2 regions of the Duganella dendranthematis genome follow, and region 2 is predicted to be linked to the other one. Evidence: predicted binding sites of a transcription regulator. Region 2 holds the regulator's gene; the other holds the start of a gene.
The links. Region 2 encodes LexA, which represses DNA repair genes until DNA is damaged. Its sites were predicted from a motif close to ACTGTATNNNNATACAGT; they were not measured.

Region 1: the regulator LexA is predicted to act here: its motif matches at 3,737-3,754, upstream of HH213_RS06925 (DNA topoisomerase IV subunit B).

What each region holds. Positions count from the first base shown of each region.
Region 1 is NZ_CP051684.1:1,480,968-1,492,880, reverse strand. Features, by position in the region: gene parC (DNA topoisomerase IV subunit A) at 1-1,417, opposite strand, end outside; gene HH213_RS06925 (DNA topoisomerase IV subunit B) at 1,715-3,712, opposite strand; gene HH213_RS06920 (hypothetical protein) at 3,924-4,259, shown strand; gene HH213_RS06915 (AAA family ATPase) at 4,256-4,846, shown strand; gene HH213_RS06910 (TorF family putative porin) at 4,860-5,609, shown strand; gene HH213_RS06905 (hypothetical protein) at 5,953-6,543, opposite strand; gene dapA (4-hydroxy-tetrahydrodipicolinate synthase) at 6,540-7,466, opposite strand; gene HH213_RS29845 (potassium ABC transporter ATPase) at 7,660-7,752, shown strand; gene kdpF (K(+)-transporting ATPase subunit F) at 7,749-7,838, shown strand; gene kdpA (potassium-transporting ATPase subunit KdpA) at 7,838-9,640, shown strand; gene kdpB (potassium-transporting ATPase subunit KdpB) at 9,650-11,758, shown strand; gene kdpC (potassium-transporting ATPase subunit KdpC) at 11,864-11,913, shown strand, end outside.
Region 2 is NZ_CP051684.1:662,757-674,669, forward strand. Features, by position in the region: gene HH213_RS03125 (DUF5695 domain-containing protein) at 1-307, shown strand, start outside; gene HH213_RS03130 (DUF5695 domain-containing protein) at 354-2,963, shown strand; gene lexA (transcriptional repressor LexA) at 3,057-3,695, shown strand; gene HH213_RS03140 (SEL1-like repeat protein) at 3,692-4,477, opposite strand; gene HH213_RS03145 (cystathionine gamma-synthase family protein) at 4,586-5,830, opposite strand; gene purF (amidophosphoribosyltransferase) at 5,833-7,359, opposite strand; gene HH213_RS03155 (CvpA family protein) at 7,411-7,899, opposite strand; gene HH213_RS03160 (SPOR domain-containing protein) at 7,901-8,929, opposite strand; gene folC (bifunctional tetrahydrofolate synthase/dihydrofolate synthase) at 8,952-10,241, opposite strand; partial or broken gene accD (acetyl-CoA carboxylase, carboxyltransferase subunit beta) at 10,322-11,193, opposite strand; gene trpA (tryptophan synthase subunit alpha) at 11,353-11,913, opposite strand, start outside.

The DNA of each region.
Region 1 (11,913 bases), 820 kb from region 2:
GGCGGTCCTTGCGCAGTTCGGCCAGTTCCTGTTCGATCTTGATCGCTTCCAGGCGCGCCAGCTGGCGCAGGCGGATTTCCAGGATGTCTTCGGCCTGGATCTCGCTCAGGTTGAAGCGCGCCATCAGCGCCGCCTTCGGTTCGTCCGAGTTGCGGATGATGTGGATCACTTCATCGATGTTGAGCAGGATGGTCTGGCGGCCTTCCAGGATGTGGATCCGCGCGTCGACTTTACCCAGCTTGTACTGCGTGCGGCGGGTCACGGTGGCGAAGCGGAAGGTGATCCATTCGCTGAGGATTTCGCCCAGGCCTTTCTGGCGCGGCCGGCCGTCGCCGCCGATCATCACCAGGTTGATCGAGGCCGACGATTCGAGCGAGGTGTGCGCCAGCATCATCAGCATGAATTCGGTCTGGTCCTGGTTTTTCGATTTCGGTTCGAATACGAGACGGACCGGCGCCGCGCGGCCCGATTCGTCGCGGATGGTGTCGAGCGAATTCAAAATCAGCGATTTCAGCGCCAGCTGTTCCGGCGACAGCGCTTTCTTGCCCAGCTTGATCTTCGGGTTGGTCAGTTCTTCGATTTCTTCCAGCACTTTTTGCGACGAGGTGCCCGGCGGCAGTTCGGTCACCACCGCCTGCCATTGGCCGCGCGCCAGTTCTTCGATCTTCCAGCGGGCCCGCACTTTCATCGAGCCGCGGCCGCTGGCGTACATGTCGGCGATCTGCTGCGGCGGGGTGATGATCTGGCCGCCGCCGGGGAAGTCCGGGCCCGGCATCAGCGCCATCAGCTCGCTGTGGGTGATCTTCGGGTTGCGGATCATGGCGACCGCGGCGGTCGCCACCTCGCCCAGGTTGTGCGACGGGATCTCGGTGGCCAGGCCGACCGCGATGCCGGAGGCGCCGTTCAGCAGCACCATCGGCAGCCGCGCCGGCAGCAGGCACGGTTCTTCGGTCGAGCCGTCGTAGTTGGCCTGGAAGTCGACCGTGCCCTGGTTGATTTCGTCCAGCAGCACTTTGGCGATCGGCGTCAGGCGCGCTTCGGTGTAGCGCATCGCCGCCGCGCCGTCGCCGTCGCGCGAGCCGAAGTTGCCCTGGCCGTCGATCAGCGGGTAGCGCAGCGAGAAGTCCTGCGCCATGCGCACCATGGCGTCGTACACGGATTGGTCGCCGTGCGGGTGCAGCTTGCCCAGCACATCGCCCACCACGGTGGCCGATTTGCGCGGTTTGGCGCTGCTGTTCAGGCCCATTTCGTTCATCGCGTACAGGATGCGGCGCTGCACCGGCTTCTGGCCGTCGCACACGTCCGGCAGCGCGCGGCCCTTGACCACCGAGATCGCGTAGTCGAGGTAGGCGCGCTCGGCGAAGGTCGACAGCGTCAGGGCGTCGCCGCCGTCACCGCCGCCGGCGCCGCCGAACATGCCGTCGTCGCCGCCGCCGCCGCCGCCGTTGCCGCCGCCGTTGCCACCACCGTTGCCATCATCCTTGCCATCGCCACCGTCATCGGCGGGCAGCGGCTGGCCGTGGGCGTGCGCTTCGGCGGCGGCGTGGGCTGCCGCCTGCGCGGCCGGCTGCACCGGGTGGTCCGAGACGCCCGGTTCGGCGGCGTTGGGGGCGCTGGCCGGCGCCGGCGCGCCCTGGTCGGTGGTTTGCTCGGCGTCGTCGTCCTGCGGCGCCGGTTCGTCAAAGAGGTTTGCTTGAGTCATGGTGTGCTTGTATTAAATGTCTGCGTCGGCTTCGTTGCCGTGTTCTTCGATCCAGGCGCGGCGCGCGGCCGCTTCGCCTTTGCCCATCAGCATGTTGAAGCGGGCGGCCGATTCGTGCAGGCCAAAGCCGCCCAGCGCCACCGGCAGCAGGCGGCGGGTGTCCGGGTTCATGGTGGTTTCCCACAGCTGTTCGGCGTTCATCTCGCCCAGGCCCTTGAAGCGCGAGATCGACCACGCGCCTTCCTTCAGGCCGTCCTTGCGCAGCTTGTCTTCGATGGCGGTCAGCTCGCCGGCGTCCAGCGCGTACAGCTTCTGGATCGGCTTTTTGCCGCGCGCCGGCGCGTCGACCCGGTACAGCGGCGGCCGCGCGATGCAAATATTGCCGTTGGCGATCAGGCCGGGGAAGTGGCGGAAGAACAGCGTCAGCAGCAGCACCTGGATGTGCGAGCCGTCGACGTCCGCATCGGACAGGATGCAGATCTTGCCGTAGCGCAGGCCGGACAGGTCGGGCTTGTCCAGCGGCGTGTGCGGGTCGACGCCGATCGCCACCGAGATGTCGTGGATTTCGTTGTTGGCGAACAGCCGGTCCTTGTCGGTTTCCCACGAGTTCAGCACCTTGCCGCGCAGCGGCAAAATCGCCTGGAATTCCTTGTCGCGGCCCATCTTGGCCGAGCCGCCGGCCGAGTCGCCCTCGACCAGGAACAGTTCGGTGCGCTCGACGTCGGTCGATTCGCAGTCGGTCAGTTTGCCCGGCAGCACAGCCACGCCGGAGGATTTTTTCTTTTCCACTTTCTGCGCCGAGCGCAGTCGCGACTGCGCCTGCTTGATGACCAGTTCGGCCAGCTTCTTGCCGTAGTCGACATGGTGGTTCAGCCACAGTTCCAGCGCCGGCTTCGAGTAGGTCGACACCAGCCGCACCGCGTCGCGCGAGTTCAGGCGTTCCTTGATCTGGCCCTGGAATTGCGGGTCCAGCACCTTGGCCGACAGCACGAACGAGGCCCGCGCGAACACGTCTTCCGGCAGCAGCTTGACGCCTTTCGGCAGCAGCGAGTGCATTTCGACGAAGTTTTTGACGGCGCCGTACAGGCCGTCGCGCAGCCCCGATTCGTGGGTGCCGCCGTTCGGCGTCGGGATCAGGTTGACGTAGGATTCACGGACGATGGCGCCTTGCTCGGTCCACGCCACCACCCACGACGCGCCTTCGCCCTCGGCGAAGCCTTCGGCGTCCGGGCCGGCGAACTGTTCGCCCTCGAACAGCGGGATCAAGGTCTCGCCGTCGGTCGACTGCGCCAGTGCTTCGGTCAGGTAGCCGCGCAGGCCGTCGTTGTATTGCCAGGTCTGCGATTCGCCGGTCTTGCCGTTGGCCAGCGTGACCGACACGCCCGGCAGCAGCACGGCTTTCGAGCGCAGCAGGCGTTGCAGCTCGGTGGTGGAGATCGCCGCCGAATCAAAATACTTGGCGTCCGGCCACACCGTGACCTTGGTGCCGGATTTCTTGCCGTCGCGCGGCGCCACCACCGAGCTCAGTGGTTCGGTGACGTCGCCGTTTTCGAACACCAGGTGGTGCAGGCCGGTGCCGTTCGGCTCCTTGCGCCACACCGTGATTTCCAGCCGCTTGGACAGCGCGTTGGTGACCGATACGCCGACCCCGTGCAGGCCGCCGGAAAACGCGTAGGCGCCGCCGCTGCCCTTGTCGAACTTGCCGCCGGCGTGCAGCCGGGTAAACACGATTTCCACCGTCGGCACCCCTTCTTCCGGGTGCAGGCCGACCGGGATGCCGCGGCCGTCGTCTTCGACCGTGACGCTGCCGTCGGCATTTTGCGTGACGATGATGTTATGGCAATTGCCGCCCAGCGCTTCGTCGGCGGCGTTGTCGATCACTTCCTGGATGATGTGCAGCGGGTTCTCGGTGCGGGTGTACATGCCCGGGCGTTGCTTGACGGGTTCCAGCCCCTTCAGGACCCGGATGGAGGATTCGCTATAGTCGGAAACAGGTTTTTTGGTGGCCATACGTGAGCAGCTTGTGTTTTTGATACTGGGTTTATGTACAGGTGCGGCGATTAATGCGTATTCTATCCTCAACCGCGTTTGATCGCGGGCAAAAATTGCGCACTGCGCAATTTATACACGATGTTTACAGCCCAGGCCCGCCTTTTTAGACCGTTTTTACGACGCCGTCGCTAAGCTGACAGGTATCGAAACGCTCACCCGGAGGTTAGTCATGCACGCCTTTTTCCACACCCAAGCCGCCCAGCGCCGCGCCAAACCGCCCCGCAGCACGCCCCGCGCGACGCCAGCGGCGGCGCCGCGCGGCTGCCTGATGCAGCTGACCGTGGATGCCGCCGCCGTGACCGACCTGCGGGCGCTGGTGATGCGCACCTGCGGCGCTGGCATGGAATTCATGCGGGTCGAGGCGTGCGACCACGGCGCCCGCGTCAAGGTCTGGCTGTGCCTGTCGCGGGCGCTGGCCGGACAGGTGATGGAAGCCGTGATGCGGGCCTTGCCGGGCGCCGAATTCGGCCGCATGACGGCCTTGGCGCAGCGGGCCGCCGCATGATCATCGCCGTCGCCAACCCCAGCGGCGGCGCCGGCAAGACCATCGTCGCCAACAACCTGGCGCTACTGCGGGCGCGCGCCGGCCGCCGCGTGCTGCTGGTCGACACCGACCCGCGCGCCGCCGCCTGCGCCTGGTGCGGCGAACTGGCGGCGGCCGGCGTGCGGCCCAGAGTGACCGCGCGCGCCATCTGCGGCCGCACGCTGGTAGGCGAGCTGGAACTGCTGCGCACCCGCTACAACGATATCGTCATCGACACCGAGGGCCGCGACACGGCCGCCAGCCGCGCCGCGCTGATCGCCGCGCGGCTGGCGATTGTGCCGATCGACGTGCCGGTGACGCCGCAGCAGGTCGATCTGGCCAGCCAGTACAAGCTGATCGCCCGCCTGAATGCTGCGCGCATGTTCAATCCGGGCCTGCGCGTGCTGTTTGTCCTGGTTGGCGGCGACGTCCCGCCCAGCGACGAGGAGCGCGCTGCGGCGCGCGCCTACGCGTCGCGGGTGATGTCGGCGACGCTGGCCAGCACCGTTATTCGCGGCGCCGCCCCGGCCGATATGGACGGGCTGTACCGCGAAGTTTTCCACCACTGATAGAAAGTAGAGCATGAAAAAATTAGCACTCGCCGCAGCCGTTGCTGCTTTGTTGACCACCGGCGCACGCGCCGAAGACGCGGCCGCCACGCCGGCCGCCGTGCCGGACAACGCGGTCAGCTTCAACGTGGCGGCGATCAGCGATTACCGCTATCGCGGCATTTCGCAGACGCGCTTGCAGCCGGCCTTGCAGGGCGGCGCCGATTATGTGAACAACCCGACCGGCCTGTACGCCGGCGCCTGGGCCTCGACCATCACCTGGATCAAGGACGCGGGCGGCGACGGCAGCGTCGAGCTGGACCTGTATGCGGGCAAGCGCGGCCAGGTGACGGCCGATGTGGCGTATGACGTCGGCGTGCTGACTTATGTGTACGCTTCCAATAGCCTGCCGGTCAGCGCCAATACCACCGAGATCTATGGCCAGCTGGGTTATGGCCCGGCTTACGTGAAGTACTCGCATGCGGTGACCAATCTGTTCGGCTTTGCCGACAGCAAGAACAGCGGCTATCTGGACATCGGCGCCAACATCGACGCCGGCGATGGCTGGACCGTCAACCTGCACGGCGGCCGCCAGAATGTCCGTCATAACGATGCCGCGTCCTACACCGACTGGAAGCTGGGCCTGACCAAGGACTTCGGCGCGGTGACCGGCGCGCTGGCGGTGATCGGCACCAACGCCCAGGAGTCGGCCTACACCTCAGCCGCCAACGGCAAATTCCTCGGCAAGACTGCACTGCAGCTGACCTTCAGCAAGGTGTTCTAAGCCTGCGGGGAGGGCGCCGCGCCGCAATGGCGGCGGCGCTTGCCTGGCCTTCGGCGCTGAACCGGCTTCGCTGCTCTTGCGCGGCTTTGGGCGGTAGACGCATGGGAAATTGCAGGGTAGCCATGGTGGGTTCCCCTGAAAAGCGTTTTTACTAAAAGCCTCTAAACAGTACTACACAGTGCTAAATCACTCTAAAGCTTACTAAAGTTAGAGCGCCTGCAAGATTTGGTTCCCTCAACCACTTCCTTAGAACGAAATATCACTGTCTAGTATTAAATAGTACGATTTAGACCGTTTTAGTAAAACGCGAAAAATAGATACCCACCCCCTGTATCCTCCCGCCTCAGAGCGGGCAGGATCTTGGCATCAAGGCGCCGATGTGGTGGTAGCTGCCGTGCTGCGGGAAAATCTCGCGGTACAGGTGGCGTACCTCGGGTGCGCACAGCTTGCGGTCTTCCTTGTAGGCTTGCAGTTCCAGTTCGCTGTGGCGCGAGTGGTAGGTGTCGTGGCCGTCTTCAAGCACCAGCGTGTCAGCCAGACGCGCGTGCGGTAGCTGGGCGACGAACACCAGCACGCAGCCGGCCTGGTGCGCGGTCAGCGGACGGCGGCCGTGCGCCACCGTCACCAGCACCCGCGCCGACGGGTTCACGCTCTGCATGACCTTCAGGCGCGCCAGCAGTTCGGCGCAGCCGTCGCGCTCCAGCGCTTCGGGACGCAGCAGGGCGAGGATCACGCCGGCGCGGGCCAGCGCCGTGTCCTGGCTGCGCAGCGAGGCGTCGATCACCAGATCGTCGAACAGTTGGGCATCGTAGGGGCGCGGATTGGGCGAGACCAGCAGCACGCGCTTGCCGGCCGCCACGCGCAGCATGGCCAAGTCTTCGGCCAGATCGGCCACGGCGCTGTCGCCGTCTTCACCAGTCAGGGCGACGATCATACGGCCTCCATCATTTTGGCGACCGGTGTGGCCTTGCCCGGCCGGTACAGCGGCAGCGCATCGAGATTTTCCAGCGCGGCGGCCAATTGTTGGCGGCAGTTGTCGGTGGCCGGCACCATCGGCAGGCGCAGCTCGTCGCGCAACAGACCCTGCATTGCCAACGCCGCCTTCAGCGGCGCCGGATTCGGCTCCGAGAACAGCAGCCGCATCATCGGCAGCAGCGCGGCCGCCAGTGCGCGCGCTTCGGCCAGCCGCTGTGCGCGCACCAGATCGAACAGCTGTACATACAAATCGGTGCGAATGTGTGCCGACGCCGAAATCGCCCCATGCGCGCCGCCGCACAGCGCGGCAAACAGCAGCACATCGTCGCCGCACAGCACCGACAACGGCGTCTGCTGCACCAGATCGGTCATCTGCTGCAAGCTGCCGCCGGCCTCCTTGATCGCGGCAAACTGCGGCCGCTGCGCCAGCCGCTGCGCCGTGGCCAGTTCCAGCGTCACGCCGGTGCGCGCCGGCACGTTGTACAGCACGATCGGCCGCGCGGTGGCGTCGGCGATGGTCTCGAAGTGACGCACCAGACCCTCTTGCGATGGCCGCACATAGGCTGGTGTCGACACCAGATAGCCGGCCAGATCCTCGTCGTCGAATTGCAGCACGCGGCTGGCGGCGGCAAACGTGTCGCTGCCGCCGATGCCCATCAATACCGGGCAGCGCTTGTGCGCCACCTCCAGCACCGCCGCCAGCGCCGCGCTTTGCTCGGCCAGGTCCAGCTGCGGCGCCTCGCCGGTGGTGCCGCACACCACCAGCCCGTGGGCGCCAGCGTCGATCACCCGCTCGGCCAGCCGTTGCAGCTGCGCCAGGTCGATCTCGCCGTGGCGCATGGGGGTGGCCAGCGGCACCCAGATGCCGTGTAAACAATTCATGATAGTCCAAGGTGGTTGCGATGGAACCAGCGTAGCCAAGCCCCCGTAAAAATGGTCTAAAGAGTCGCCATCCCGGCGTAAAGAAACCATAAATTTTTACGCTTTGTTTACACCCCGCCGGCAAGTCTTTACAAAATCTTTAGACCCTTCTGGCTAAGCTTCAAGCTATCAAAACAAGACCTGTGAGGGTGTGATGGACATAGTATTTATCGGCGCGATTGCGCTGTTCTACCTGCTGACGGTGGCCATGGCCGCCGGCTGCGCCAAACTGGGAGGCCAGCCATGAACACGTTCTACCTGATCGGCGCGATTGCTTCCGCCGGCCTGCTGGTCTACCTGGTGGTGGCCCTGCTGAAAGCGGAGGATCTGTGATGAGCATGCAATCGATAATCCTGCTGATCGTGTTCCTGGCGGTGCTGCTGGCGCTGGCCTGGCCGCTCGGCATCGTGCTGGCGCGGGTCGGCGACGGCAACGCCGCCGGCACCAGCCCGCTGCGCGGCTTCGGCTGGCTGGCCAAAATTGAAAACCTGATCTACCGCGTGGCCGGGGTCGACCCGAAAGAGGGGCAGAGCTGGAAAACCTACGCGCTGTCGCTGCTGGCGTTCAGCGTGCTCGGCACCCTGGCCACCTACGCGCTGCAACGGCTGCAAATCTGGCTGCCGCTCAACCCGCAGGCGATGGCCAACGTCTCGCCCGATTCGGCCTTCGACACCGCCGTCAGTTTTGTTGCCAACACCAACTGGCAGGGCTACAGCGGTGAACAGACCATGAGCTACCTGACCCAGATGCTGGTGCTGGCCGGCCAGAACTTCTTCTCGGCCGCCACCGGCATCGCCGTCGCCTACGCCCTGATTCGCGGCTTCGCGTCGCGCTCGGCCAAATCGATCGGCAACTTCTGGGTCGACCTGGTGCGCTCGACCCTGTACATTCTGCTGCCGCTGTCGCTGATCCTGGCCGTGGTGCTGATGGCGCAAGGCGTGATCCAGAACTTCGCGCCGTACAAGGAAGTGCAGCTGCTCGACCCGGTCACCTACAGCCAGCCGAAAACCGGCGCCGACGGCCAGCCCGTGCTCGACGCCAAGGGTCAGCCGGTCACCGAAACCCTGACCGCCACCACCCAGACCATCGCCATGGGCCCCGTCGCGTCGCAGGAAGCCATCAAGATGCTGGGCACCAACGGCGGGGGCTTCTTCAACGCCAACTCGGCCCACCCGTATGAAAACCCTACCGCGCTGAGCAACTTCCTGCAAATGCTGGCGATCTTCATCATCCCGGCCGGCCTGTGCTTCGCCTTCGGCCGCCTGGTCGGCGACCGCCGCCAGGGCTGGGCCGTGCTGGGCGCCATGACGCTGCTGTTCGTGGTCTGCACCTGCGTGGTGATGAGCGCCGAGCAGAGCGCCCATCCGGCATTGCAGGCGCTCAACGTCGACCAGAGCATGGGCTATATGGAAGGCAAGGAAACCCGCTTCGGCATCTCCGCCTCAACCCTGTTCGCGGCGGTCACCACGGCCGCTTCGTGCGGCGCCGTCAACGCCATGCATGACTCGTTTACGCCGCTTGGCGGCATGATCCCGATGCTGCTGATCCAGTTCGGCGAAGTGATCTTCGGCGGCGTCGGCACCGGCCTGTACGGCATGCTGGTGTTCGCCATCATGGCGGTGTTCATCGCCGGCCTGATGATCGGCCGCACGCCGGAATACCTCGGCAAGAAAATCCAGGCCTATGAAATGAAAATGACCTCGATCGCCATCCTGGTGACGCCGACGCTGGTGCTGGCCGGCACCGCGATTGCCGTCATGTGCGACGCCGGCAAGGCCGGCATCGCCAACCCCGGCGCGCACGGCTTCTCGGAAATCCTGTACGCGTTCAGCTCGGCCGCCAACAACAACGGCTCGGCGTTTGCCGGCCTGTCGGCCAACACGCCGTTCTACAACAGCATGCTGGCGATCGCCATGTGGTTCGGCCGCTTCGCCATGATCGTGCCGATCCTGGCCATCGCCGGCTCGCTGGCCGGCAAGCAGCGCCTCGACGCCAACGCCGGCACCATGCCGACCCACGGCGGCATGTTCGTCGGCCTGCTGTGCGGCGTGGTGGTGCTGGTCGGGGTGCTGAACTATGTGCCGGCGCTGGCGCTGGGCCCGATCGTCGAGCACCTGCAGCTGTTTGCCCAATAAGGAATCACCATGTCTACTACAACGCAAAAAGACGCCACCCTGTTTACCAACCCACCGGCCCGCAAGCTGAATATGTTCGACTCGCAGCTGCTGGTGCCGGCCATCGCCGATTCGTTCCGCAAGCTGCACCCGCGCACCCAGTTGCGCAGCCCGGTGATGTTCGTGGTCTATGTCGGCAGCCTGATCACCACCGCGCTGGCGGTGCAGGCCGCGCTGGGCCAGGGCGAAGCGCCGTTCGGTTTCATCGCCGCCACCGCCGTCTGGCTGTGGTTCACGGTGCTGTTCGCCAACTTCGCCGAGGCGCTGGCCGAAGGCCGCAGCAAGGCGCAGGCGGCGTCGCTGCGCAGCCTGAAACAGACCGTCACCGCCAAGAAGCTGGCCACGCCAAAGCACGGCACCACCTGGCTGCCGCAACCGGCGCTGGACCTGCGCAAGGGCCACTACATCCTGGTCGAGGCCGGCGACGTGATCCCGATCGACGGCGAGGTGATCGAAGGCGTGGCCTCGGTCGATGAAAGCGCCATCACCGGCGAATCGGCGCCGGTGATCCGCGAATCAGGCGGCGACTTCTCGTCCGTCACGGGCGGCACCCGGGTGCTGTCAGACTGGCTGGTGGTCAAGGTCACCGCCAATCCGGGCGAGACCTTCCTCGACCGCATGATCTCGATGGTGGAAGGCGCCAAGCGCCAGAAGACGCCGAACGAAATCGCGCTGACCATCCTGCTGGTGGCCTTGACCATCGTGTTCCTGATCGTCACCGTGACCTTGCTGCCGTTCTCGCTGTTCTCGGTGGCCGCCGCCGGCAGTGGCGCGCCGGTGTCGATCACGGTGCTGATCGCGCTGCTGGTATGCCTGATCCCGACCACCATCGGCGGCCTGCTGAGCGCCATCGGCGTGGCCGGCATGAGCCGCATGATGCAAGCCAATGTGATCGCCACCTCGGGCCGCGCGGTGGAAGCGGCCGGCGACGTCGATGTGCTGCTGCTCGACAAAACCGGCACCATCACGCTGGGTAACCGCCAGGCCTCGGCCTTCATGCCGGCGCCGGGCGTGACCGAACAACAGCTGGCCGACGTCGCCCAGCTGGCGTCGCTGGCCGACGAAACGCCGGAAGGGCGCAGCATCGTGGTGCTGGCCAAGCAGAAGTTCAACATCCGCGAACGCGAAATGGCGACCCTGAACGCGACCTTCGTGCCGTTCACCGCGCAGACCCGCATGTCCGGCATCGACATCGGCCCGCGCGCGATCCGCAAGGGCGCGGCCGATACCGTGCGCCAGTACGTCGAAGCGCTGGGCCAGAAGTATCCGGGCGAAGTGGCGCGCAGCGTTGACGACATCTCGCGCCGCGGCAGCACGCCGCTGGTGGTGGTCGACGGCGAGCGCGTGATGGGCGTGGTCGAACTGAAGGACATCGTCAAGGGCGGCATCAAGGAGCGCTTTGCCGAACTGCGCCGCATGGGCATCAAGACTGTGATGATCACCGGCGACAACAAGTTGACCGCCGCCGCGATCGCCGCCGAAGCGGGCGTTGACGACTTCCTGGCCGAAGCCACGCCCGAAGACAAGCTCAAGCTGATCCGCAGCTACCAGGCCGAAGGCCGGCTGGTGGCCATGACCGGCGACGGCACCAACGACGCCCCGGCGCTGGCCCAGGCCGACGTCGCGGTGGCGATGAACTCCGGCACCCAGGCGGCCAAGGAAGCCGGCAACATGGTCGATCTCGATTCGAACCCGACCAAGCTGCTGGAAATCGTCGAAATCGGCAAGCAGATGCTGATGACGCGCGGCTCGCTGACCACGTTCTCGATCTCCAACGACATCGCCAAATACTTCGCCATCATCCCGGCGGCGTTCGTCGGCACCTACCCGCAGCTGAAGGCGCTCGACATCATGCACCTGGCCAGCCCGGCCTCGGCCATCATGTCGGCGGTGATTTTTAATGCGCTGATCATCATGGTCTTGATCCCGCTGGCGCTGAAGGGCGTGCCATACCGGGCCATCGGCGCCGTGGCGCTGCTGCGCCGCAACCTGCTGCTGTACGGCGTCGGCGGCATCATCCTGCCGTTCATCGGCATCAAGGTCATCGACCTGGTGCTGACCGCCCTCAACCTCGTCTAACCCGTCAAGTCGCCCACTGGGCGACGTGGCTTCCCGCGCAGGCGGGACCCGTATTCAGCATGGATTCCCGCCTGCGCGGGAATGACGCTACATAGGAGTTTTACCATGACATCGCCACTTCGTCCCGCCCTCACCATCTTCGTCGCGCTGACCCT
Region 2 (11,913 bases):
CTACACGCTGATCAACCGCAGCAAGCAGCCGGTCGAGGTGGCCGAGGCCGGCATGCCGCTGATCGTCGACCAGAGCGGCGGCGTCAAGGCCCGCCCCGGCGACCAGGGTGTGGTAGAAGTCAGGCGGCCGGAGGGCCAGCGGCCAACGCTGCGGGTGCAGCCGGACGGTCGCACGCCACTCGACAGCTGGCAGCCGCCGGCCGAGCAGCGCGCAAGCGGCGAAAACCACCCAAGCTGGGTCACTGGCGGCTTCACGCTGAAACCCGGCGCCAAGCGCGACATCGGCCTGCACTTCATAGTCCGCTAAAGCCGGCGAGTTGGTTAGAATGTGTGCATTGCCCTCAGGAATGCACATGAAATCTTTGTTCGCCGCCGCCCTCCTCGCCGCCCTTCCCTGCTTCGCCGCCGAGCGCGCCTACAGCACGCCGCAACTGTTGCTGGCCCTGCGCACCGACACGCAGACGCTGGCGCGGCTGACGCCGGTCAGCGATCCCGGCTTCGACTTCACGCCGGGCACGCGCGAGGCCGAGCGCAGCGGCAATGGCTACGCCCATATCGGCGACCTCAACCTGCGACTGCGCAGCGGCGACGGCGCCTGGCAGGACTATTCCTCGTCCAGGGAACGCAAGCCGGTGCGCGTGCTGGCGGCCGGCCCCGCGCTGGCCGCCGCCGACATCAGCGCCACCTTCGGCGCCGGCCTGCCGCTGACGGTGGAGCGACGCTGGCTCAACGACAAGGGCGCGCTGGTGCTGCGCTTCACGCTGATCAATCGCTCGGCCCGGCCGGTGGAAATCGGCGGCCTCGGCATGCCGATGGTGTTCGACAACATCATCACCGACCGCACGCTGGAGCAGGCCCACGCCAGCGCCAGCTTCGCCGATCCCTACATCGGCCGCGACGCCGGTTACGTGCAGGTGACGCGCCTCAACGGCGCCGGTCCGGCGCTGCTGGTGCTGCCGGACGGCCATACGCCGCTGGAAGCCTGGCGCCCGATCGACGACAACAGCAAACGCGCGCAGACCGCCGAGGGCTTTTACGACTGGACCGTGGCCAGCAAGGCCTATGCGGAAACCGACTGGAAAACCGCCGGCCAGCAATGGAATACGCCCACCAGCCTGACGCTGCAAGCGGGCGAACGGCGCGAGATCGGCGTGCGCTTTGTCACCGCGCAGTCCATCCGTGCCATCGAGCAGACGCTGGTGGCGCAGCAGCGGCCGGTGGCGATTGGCATCCCCGGTTACGTGGTACCGACCGACCTGGACGCCACACTGTTCCTGCACAGTGCACAGAAAATCTCCGCCATCAGCGCCGAACCGGCCGGCGCGCTGACTGCCACGCCGGCCACAGCGCCAGCCAGCGCCACCGCCAAAGGCTGGCTGCGCTATACCATCAAGAGCCAGGGCTGGGGACCGGCGCGGCTGAACATCACCTACGCCGACCACAGCGTGCAGACCATCAGCTATTTCATCACCAAGCCGCTGGAACAGGCCGTGGCCGACCTCGGCCGCTTCAGCACCACGCAGCAATGGTTCGATGACAAGACCGATCCTTTCCAGCGTGCGCCGGCGATCCTGACCTACGACAACGACGCCAAACGCATCGTCACCGACGACACCCGCGTGTGGATCTCCGGCATGAGCGACGAAGGCGGCGCCGGCAGCTGGGTCGCGGCCATCATGAAACAACTCGACAATCCGGACGCGGCCGAGGTGGCCAGGCTGGAACGCCTGGTCAACGAGACCGTGCTCGGCAAACTGCAAGTAGCGGAAGGCCCGCAGGCCGGCGCTGTGCGCAAGAGCCTGTTCTACTACGATCCGCAAGCCTTCCCGGCCTATTACGGCGCCACGCAAGACTGGAAGAGCTGGACCTCGTGGAACAAGAAGGATGCCGGCGACCTCGGCCGCGCCTACAACTATCCGCACGTGGCGATCGGCCACTGGGTGCTGTACCGCCTGGCGCGCAACCACAGCGGCCTGGTCACCGCGCACGACTGGCGCTGGTATCTGCAACACGCCTACCAGACCGTGGTGGCGATGGAGCGCGACGCGCCCGAATACGCGCAGTTCGGGTTGATGGAAGGCGACGTCTTCGTCGACATCCTGCAAGACCTGCAACGTGAAGGCCTGCAAGCCGAAGCCGCCAATATGGAACGCCTGATGAAGCAGCGCGCCGACCACTGGCGCTCGCTGGCCTACCCGTTCGGCAGCGAGATGGCGTGGGACTCGACGGGCCAGGCCGAGGTCTACGCCTGGATGCGCTATTTCGGCTACCAGAAGCAGGCCGACATCACGCGCGAGGTCATCCTCGGCTACGACCCGACGCTGCCAAGCTGGGGCTATAACGGCAACGCCCGCCGCTACTGGGACTTCCTGTACGGCGGCAAGACGCGCCGCATCGAACGCCAGCTGCACCACTACGGCTCGACGCTGAACGCGGTGCCGTTGTTTGCCGCCTACCGCGCCAACCCGACCGACCTGCACCTGCTGCGCGTGGCGTACGGTGGCCTGTTGGGCGGCATCACCAATATCGACCAGCAAGGCTTTGCCTCGGCCGCGTTCCACGCCTGGCCGGACATGATGCGCTGGGACGCCTACAGCGGCGACTACGGCATGGGCTTCTACGGCCACGCCTACGCCACCGCCACCTACGTTCTCAACGATCCGGTGTTCGGCTGGCTGGCCTTTGGCGCCAACCTGCGCAATGACGGCGCCACGCTGCACATCACGCCGAAGGACAGCGCCCGCAGTCGCCTGTTTGTCGCCTCGACCCGCACCTGGATCACGCTGGAAGCCGGCAAGATCGACAGCGCCGATATCGACATCCGCAACGGCGCCATCACGCTGCATTTGGCGCCGCGCACGGCATCGACGCCGACCGCGCGCGTGATCGTCGAGCGCGACGGCAAGCGCAACGACGCGCTGGTGACGTTGACAGAGGGAGTGACCGCCTGGCGCACCAAGTGAATTTATTTCGTCCGAGGCAACAAATTCCCTTGCATTTCAAGGCATACTGTACAAAAATACAGACTGTCTATATACACAGGCTCACCGTACCCCATGCTTAAGCTCACCGCCCGCCAGGAACAAATCCTGAATCTGATCAAGGACGCGATCGAAAACACCGGCTTCCCGCCGACGCGCGCCGAGATCGCCAATGAACTGGGCTTCAAGTCCGCCAACGCCGCCGAGGAACACTTGCAGGCGCTGGCCCGCAAGGGTGCGATTGAAATCGCCGCCGGCACCTCACGCGGCATCCGTCTGCTGGGCGTGCACGCCGAACCGGCCGCGTCGAAAATTCCGGCCGCGCTGATGATGTCGCTGCCGCTGATCGGCCGCGTGGCCGCTGGCTCGCCGATCCTGGCGCAAGAAAACCTGGAAACCAACTACAACGTCGACCCGGCCATGTTCGCCGCCAAGCCGGATTATTTGCTGAAGGTACGCGGGGAATCGATGCGCGACGCCGGCATCATGGACGGTGACCTGCTGGCCGTGAAAAAAGTCGATAGCGCCAAGAACGGCCAGATCGTCGTCGCCCGCATCGGCAACGACGTCACGGTCAAGCGCTACCGCAAGACCGGCGGCCTGATCGAACTGCTGCCGGAAAATCCGGACTTCAAGATCATCACCGTCGATCCGGAAGCGGACGAGTTCGCGCTGGAAGGCCTGGCGGTCGGCCTGATGCGCACCTGGCACTAACGCTTGATGTTGTTCGGTGCGACATCCCGCACCGATCCGGATGCGGTCGCGAAGTCCAGTATTTCGCGATCGCGCATTTCCTTGTGACGGGCTGTACGCTCGTTCTCCGTGCTGACATACTCATTGGTGCCAGCCTGCCATGCAGTGCGCGCGGCAACGATTTTGTCGGCCTGACGCCGGGCATCCTGAATCACTGCGCTGTAGGCGCGGTCCATCTGCGCCGAAGCGCGGCCAATCTCGGCATCGGTCATCAGGTTGGACAGGTCGGCGGGAATCGCCTTTCCGGCTGGCAGCAACTCCTGTAGCTTTTGCACGAAGCCGTTGTAGCAGGTCATCCAGGCATCGATGCCATCCCCGACCCCTTTGATTTCCTGCTTGTTGGTCGAGCGTGCCGGAATGTCCGGCGTGACGCATTTGGCATTGGACAGGGCCACATCGGCGCCGTCATAACCCTGCACGTAGTAGTCGATGTCTTTTTGACGGGCCTGGCGTTGTGTGGTCAGCGTCAGGGCGGCCTTGGCCTCGGCGTAGCCGGCGGCACTCGCTTTGCGGAACCACTCGTCACCCTTGGCGGTATCGGCAGGCATACCTTCGCCATACCAGTAAATCTCGCCCAACCGGAACTGCGCTGCAGGATTACCGGCCGACGCCAGCTTCACATACAGCGGCATCGCGCCCGCATAATTCTTCGCTTCCATCAGCTTGTTGGCGTCGGTCAATTCGTCAGCCAGTGCGACATTGCCCACGGCCAGCGCGGCCATCAGTAAAAAAGCGGCTTTCATGGTTACCCCTCGACTTAAGTGCTTAAAAATCAAGTCTATCCAAGAAGGTAACTTTGAGCAAACTAAACATATCGCCCGTTGGTTATTCGCCACCGGGGGCAAAAGCAATTAGCAGCCTTCGAGGGCGGTGCAGAAATCATCCAGCAGATCGGCGGTGTCTTCGATGCCGACCGAGACGCGGATCAGCGATTCGGCAATGCCCATCGAGGCGCGGCGTTCGGCGCCCATCTCGTAGAAGATGGTGTGCGCGACCGGGATGATCAACGTGCGGTTGTCGCCCAGATTGGATGCCGGAATCGCCAGCTTGAGGCGGTTCAGGAAGTCGAAGCAGTCCAGGCCATCCTTCAGTTCAAAGCTCAGCAGCGAGCCGTGCGCGCGGAACAGTTCCGAACTGATGGCGTGCTGCGGATGCGACTGCAGGCCCGGATAGTATACTGCGGCGACGCGCTCATCCTTCTCCAGCAACTCGGCCAGCGCCAGCGCGTTGGCGGTGGTGCGCTGCATGCGCAGGGCCAGCGTTTCGGCGCCGACCGCGATGTGGTGCGCGGCGTCCGGCGCCAGCGAGGAGCCGAAGTCGCGCAGCGCCTTGGCGCGGATCTGCGCCAGCCCCCATTGCAGCGGCGCGGCTTTCTTGTAGTTCTCGTAGATATTGGGGAAGCGGGTCCAGTCGTAGGCGCCGGTGTCGGTCAGGCTGCCGCCCAGCGCATTGCCGTGGCCGCCGATCGACTTGGTCAGCGCGTTAACCACCAGGCCCGCCCCCACCGCTTTCGGCAGGAACAGGTAGGGCGTGGTCATGGTGTTGTCCACCACGTACAGGATGCCGCGCGCCTGGCACAGTTCGCCGATGCGCTTCAGGTCCGCCACTTGCGTGCGCGGATTGGCGATGGTTTCCACGAAGACCACGCGGGTGTTCTCGGTGATGGCCGCTTCCACATTGGCCACATCGGTCGCGTCCACGAAGGACACGCCGATGCCCTGGCTCATGGCGGTCTGCCACAGGCTGTTGGTATTACCGAACAAGAAGGCCGACGACACCACATGATCACCCGTGCGCAACAACGCCTGCACCACGGCGCCGATCGCGCCCATGCCGGTGGCGAAGCAGATGGTGCCGACACCCTGCTCCATCTTGTTGACCTTGTCTTCCAGGGCCGAGATGGTCGGGTTGCCCTGGCGGCCGTAGCGGAAGCCCGGTTCCTTGCCCTGGAAAACCGACGCCAGCTGACGCGCATCGGCGTAGCCGAAGGCCACCGAGGTATGGATAGGCTTGTGCAGCGAACCGTGCTCGATGCCCTTCTGGCGGTCGCCGTGCAGGATGGTGGTGGTGAAGCCGTAGTTCTTCTTGTCGCTCATAGTTACGCTTCGCTGGCTGCCAGGTTCAGGTTCAGCTGCGAACGGCCAGCATCTTCCGGCGCGGCGGCCTTGGTCGGGTGGTGACGCTCGTATTCCAGTTTATCGAGATACTCGCGGGTCACGTCGCCGGTCACGTAGACGCCGTCGAAGCACGATGCTTCAAAGTTGGTCAACGCCGGATTGACATCCGAAATCGCCCGTTTCAGCGCATCGATGTCCTGGTACACCAGGGCGTCGGCGGTGATTTCGCGGCAGACTTCTTCCACCGTGCGACCGTGGGCGATCAGCTCGTCGCGGGTCGGCATGTCGATGCCGTACACGTTCGGGTAGATCACCGGCGGCGCGGCCGACGCGAAAATCACCTTGGTGGCGCCGGAGTCGCGCGCCATCTGCACGATTTCGCGGCTGGTGGTGCCGCGCACGATCGAGTCATCGACCAGCAGCACGACCTTGCCCTTGAATTCGTCCGGAATCGCGTTTAGCTTCTGGCGCACGGATTTCTTGCGCGCGGCCTGGCCCGGCATGATGAAGGTCCGGCCGATGTAACGGTTCTTGATGAAGCCTTCGCGGTATTCCACGTTCAGCGCCAGCGCCAGCTGGATCGCGGCAGGACGCGACGAATCCGGGATCGGCATGACGACGTCGATCTTCATGTCTTTCAGCTCGCGCTTGATTTTCTCGGCCAGGTACTCGCCCATTTTCAGGCGGGTGGCGTACACCGAGGCGCCGTCGATGACCGAATCCGGACGGGCCAGATACACAAACTCGAACACGCACGGGTTCAGCGACGGATTGTCGGCGCACTGGCGCGAATGCAGCTGCTTGTTGGTGTCGATGAACACCGCTTCGCCCGGCGCGATGTCGCGCACAAAGCGGAAGCCCATGCCTTCCAGCGCCACCGATTCCGACGCGATCAGGTATTCGGTGCCTTCGGCGGTTTCATTAATGCCCAGGCACAGCGGACGGATGCCGAATGGATCGCGGAATGCCAGCAGGCCGACGCCGGCGATCTGCGCCACCGCAGCGTAACCGCCACGCACGCGGCGGTGCAACACGGTCACGGCGTTGAAGATGGTGTTGGCGTCGATCGAAATGCCGACCGTGGCTTTTTCGATTTCGTGCGCCAGCACGTTCAGCAGCACCTCCGAATCGGAATCGGTGTTGATGTGGCGGCGGTCATTCTCGAACATCTCTTTTTTGAGCTGTTCCCAGTTGGTCAGGTTACCGTTGTGGGCCAGCGTGATGCCGAACGGGGCGTTGACGTAGAACGGTTGCGCCTCCTCCTCGCTCGACGAGCCGGCGGTTGGGTAGCGGCAGTGACCGATACCGGAGTTGCCTTGCAGCGTACGCATGTTACGGGTACGGAAAACGTCGCGCACCAGGCCGTTGGCCTTGTGCATGGCGAACATGCTGCTGTGATTGGTCGCGATACCTGCCGCATCCTGACCGCGATGCTGCAACAGCAGCAAGGCGTCATACAGCATTTGGTTGACAGGTTGATGGGAAACGACGCCGACAATGCCACACATGATGGTGCTCCTGGACTGGACTACAGATTTAAAAACGCAGATTTAAAGAATTCAAAAATTTACATGCTGCGCGATGGCAGCGGGAAGATAGGGTTTGGCCATCCGTACGCCTTCTTCCGCGTAAGGACTCAACATCGCATGCTTCCAAAAATCCTGTTGTGGCAGCGAGGTCATCCCACTCAAGATGACGGCGGCCAGCACAATTACAAGTCCACGGGCAACGCCGAACGCGGCGCCGAGCACGCGGTCGATGAAGCTCAGGCCGCCCGCGTCGAGCAAGGCGTCCAGCGCCAGCGACAACAGGCTCATCAAAATCCGTGCACCGATAAACAGTGCAATAAAGGCAACGATCAGCCGCAGCACCTCGCCCGGCACCGCCGCCGGCAGCATCTGCGCCAGCGGCGCCGCGTAGGCATTGGCCACCACGAACGCCACGATCCAGCTCAGCAGCGACAGCACTTCCTTGACCAGGCCGCGCACCAGACCAATGATGACCGACGTGGCCAGCACGAAGATCACCAGGTAGTCGAAGAGCGTCACGTCAGACGGTTTCCAGGCGGCCGTCCAGGCCCATGCTGGTCAGCTTGGCCTTGACCTTCTCGGCCTCTTCCTTGCTGCCGAACGGGCCGACCCGCACGCGGGTAATGCCCGATGGCGTTTTCTGCGTGAACGAGCTGATGCCGGCGTTTTTCAGTTTGGCGCGCAGTTCGTCCGCCTTGCCCTGGTCGCTCAGTGCGGCCACTTGCAGTACGAATTTCTGCCCCCCTTCGGCCGCCGACGCGGCGCCCTTGCCTTCCAGGATGGCCAGCGCGCGGGCGTCGTCGGACTTGGACGGCGCAGCGGCCGGCTTGGCTTCGGCGGCCTTGGCGGCTTTGGCTTCGGCCAGTTTGCGTTCGGCGTCCTTGTCGGCCTTGAGCCTGGCTTCGGCTTTGGCCTCGGCCTGCTTGCGTTCCTGTTCCTGCTTGTAGTCGGCGTCCTGGCGGGCCTTCAGTTCGCGCTCAGCTTGCGCCTTTGCCATGATTTCCGCGCGGGCGTCCGCCTTGGCTTTGGCTTCCGCCTTGGCGGCGTCCTGTTTGGTGGTATCGACGGCGGCGACCACCGGCGCGGCTGCGGCAGTGGCTGCGGCAGTGGTGGTGGCGGCTGGCTTGGCGGCCGGCTTCACGTCCTCGACGATTTCTTCCCTGCTGTCTAGCGCGGCGTTGGCCGGCACGGTGGCGGCAGGCGCAGGCGCAGGCGCAGCCTCGGCGACCGGCTTGTCCTTGGATGGAATTTTAATTTCGATATCGGACGCGATCTGCTTGGGCTCGGAGTCGAGCAGCATCGGCAAGCCGACGGCGACGCCCAGCGCCAGCATGATGGCGCCGACCAGCCGGCGGCGCGCGCGTTTCTTTTCCGGCAACACCGGATCATCCTCTTCGCGGTCGCGCGAGCGGCGCTTGGGACCATCGGCCGACGAAGCGCGCTTGGAGCGGGCGCGTTCCGTTGCCGCCTGGTCATCTGCGCTGGTGTAATAGCCGCTGTCCTGGCCAGCGTCTTGCTTGTTTTTACCGGATTTCGAGAACAAGCCCATGCGTGATTTCAGTCCTGTGCGTTCAGTGGAGTGAGGATTTTCGTGCCGCCATGACACCAGCCACGGTCAGGAACGATCCAAAGACCACAATTCTATCATCCTCACCGGCCCGGCTGACGGCATTTGCGTACGCGGCGGCAGGATCATCGAACACATTGATGGTGCGTTCGTCGCGCTCCGGCTGCACCAGTTGCACCTTGGCGGCCAGTTCCGACGCACTGGCCGAACGCGGCGACGGCAGCGTCGCCAGGCACCAGTGATCGACGTGCTCGGACATGGCGGCGATCACGCCGTCGATATCCTTGTCCTGCATCGAACCGAACACGGCGTAGGTGTAACGGTGAAAACCCATATTGCCGAGATTCTGGTTGAGCGCGGCGGCGGCGTGCGGATTGTGAGCGACGTCGAGGATGGTGGTTGGACGGCCCGGCAACACCTGGAAGCGGCCCGGCAGTTCCACCGTCACCAGCCCGGTGCGCACTTCCTGCGCGCCGACCGGCAATTCCAGCTTGAGCGCTTCCAGTGCGGCCAGCGCGGCACAGGCATTGAGGATCTGGTTGGCGCCGCGCAGGCTTGGGTAGGCCAGCGAATTGCGGCGCTGGTTGCGGCCGCCGTAGCTCCACTGCTGCTTGTCGCCGGAATAATTGAAATCGCGGCCCATCAGCCACAAGTCGGCGCCGATGGCTTCGGCGTGGTCGATCAGCGACTGCGGCGGCACCGGGTCGGAACAGATCGCGGTTTTGCCGGCGCGGAAAATACCGGCCTTCTCGAAGCCGATCTTCTCGCGGGTGTCGCCCAGGTAGTCGGTATGGTCGATGTCGACGCTGGTGACGATGGAAACGTCGGCGTCAACGATGTTGACTGCGTCGAGGCGTCCGCCCAGGCCCACTTCCAGGATCACCACGTCCATGCCGGCTTGCGACAGCAGCTTCATGATCGCCAGCGTGGTGAATTCAAAATAGGTCAGCGTGGTGTCGCCACGGGCGGCTTCGACCTCGTTGAAAGCGGCCACCAGCACTTCATCGCTGGCCAGGTCGCCATTGACGCGCGCGCGCTCGTTGAAATCGAGGAAATGCGGCTTGATGTACAGGCCGACCTTGTAGCCGGCGCGCAGCAGGATCGATTCCAGCATCGAGCAGGTCGAGCCCTTGCCGTTGGTGCCGGCCACCATGATGACCGGGCAGCTGAAGCTCAGCTGCAGGCGTTCCTTGACAGCGAGAACGCGGTCCAGGCCCATGTTGATGACGGTTTCGGCATGGCGCGATTCAAGCAGCGCAAGCCAGGCGGGCAAAGTAGTTGGGAGGTTCGACATGATGGGACTCTGAAATGAAAACGGCGCGCAGGCCGGATGATATCCGATTGCGCGCCGTAGTGTGTGGGCCGGGTCGTTTTTTAGGCGAGCACTTCCACAGGTTGATTTTGCAGCAAGGCCAGCAGACGGGCGATTTCTTCACGCATCTTGCGGCGGTCGACGATCATGTCCACCGCGCCTTTGGTCACCAGGAACTCGGCGCGCTGGAAGCCTTCCGGCAGTTTCTCGCGCACGGTGTTCTCGATCACGCGCGGGCCGGCGAAGCCGATCAGCGCTTTTGGCTCGGCGATCACCACGTCGCCCATGAAGGCGAACGAGGCCGACACGCCGCCCATGGTCGGGTCGGTCAGCACACTGATGAACGGCAGTTTCTTTTCCGACAATTTGGTCAGCATGGCGGTGGTCTTGGCCATCTGCATCAGCGACAGCAGACCTTCCTGCATGCGGGCGCCGCCGGTGGCGGTGATGCAAATGAACGGCACTTTCTGTTCCAGCGCCTGTTGCGCGCCGCGCACGAAGCGCTCGCCGACCACGGAGCCCATCGAGCCGCCCATGAATTCGAATTCGAAGCACGCCACCACGACCGGCAGGCTCATGATGGAGCCACCCATGACGATCAGCGCATCGGTCTCGCCGGTGGCTTCCATGGCTTGTTTGAGACGGTCTGGATATTTCTTGCTGTCTTTGAACTTCAGCGTATCGACCGGCAGCGTGTCCATGCCGATTTCATAACGGCCGCCGGCGTCGAACAGGCTGTCGAGGCGTTCGCGGGCGCGGATGCGCATATGGTGGTCGCATTTCGGGCAAACGTGCAGGTTCGACTCCAGGTCGGTGCGGTACAGGACAGCTTCGCACGACGGGCATTTGACCCACAGGCCTTCCGGCATGGTCTTGCGCGCGGCAGCGTCAGAACGCTGGATTCGGGGGGCAGCAGTTTTTCCAACCAACTCATAAATTCTCCTTGCAGCTTACTCGTGGGCCGAAGTGTAGCCGTTTCTCGCAGACCTGTCGAACTTTAGAGGAAATACACTATTGAAGAGACATTATTTCAATATACTCAACATTAGGGATATTTCAAGGGGCGCCATGGCGGCGCCCCCCGGTAAACGCATTAAGCGTCGAGGGCGGTGCGGATGGAGGTGGTGAAGGCTTGTACGGCGGCGACTGCGCCGTCTTTGCCGGCGGTTTCGATTTCCTGGATGATACGGCTGCCGATGACAACGGCGTCCGCCACCTCGGCCACAGCGCGCGCGGTGGCGCCGTCGCGGATGCCGAAACCTACGCCGATCGGCAACTTGACGTGCTTGCGGATCGCCGTCAGCCGCTGCGCCACATCGGCCACGTCGATATTGCCGGCGCCGGTCACGCCTTTCAGCGAGACGTAGTAGCTGAAGCCGCCGCCGACCTTGGCCACCTGCTCGATGCGCTGCTCGGTCGAGGTCGGCGCGAGCAGGAAGATCAGGTCCAGCCCGGCCGCACGCATGGCGGCGGCGAACTCTTCACATTCTTCCGGCGGATAGTCGACCACAATCGCGCCATCCGCCCCCACCGCTGTCGAACGCGAAATGAATTCGGCTGCGCCGATGCGTTCGATCGGGTTGGCATAGCCCATCAGCACCACCGGCGTGGTCTGGTTGGTCTTGCGGAACTCGGCCACGTAGTCAAACACATC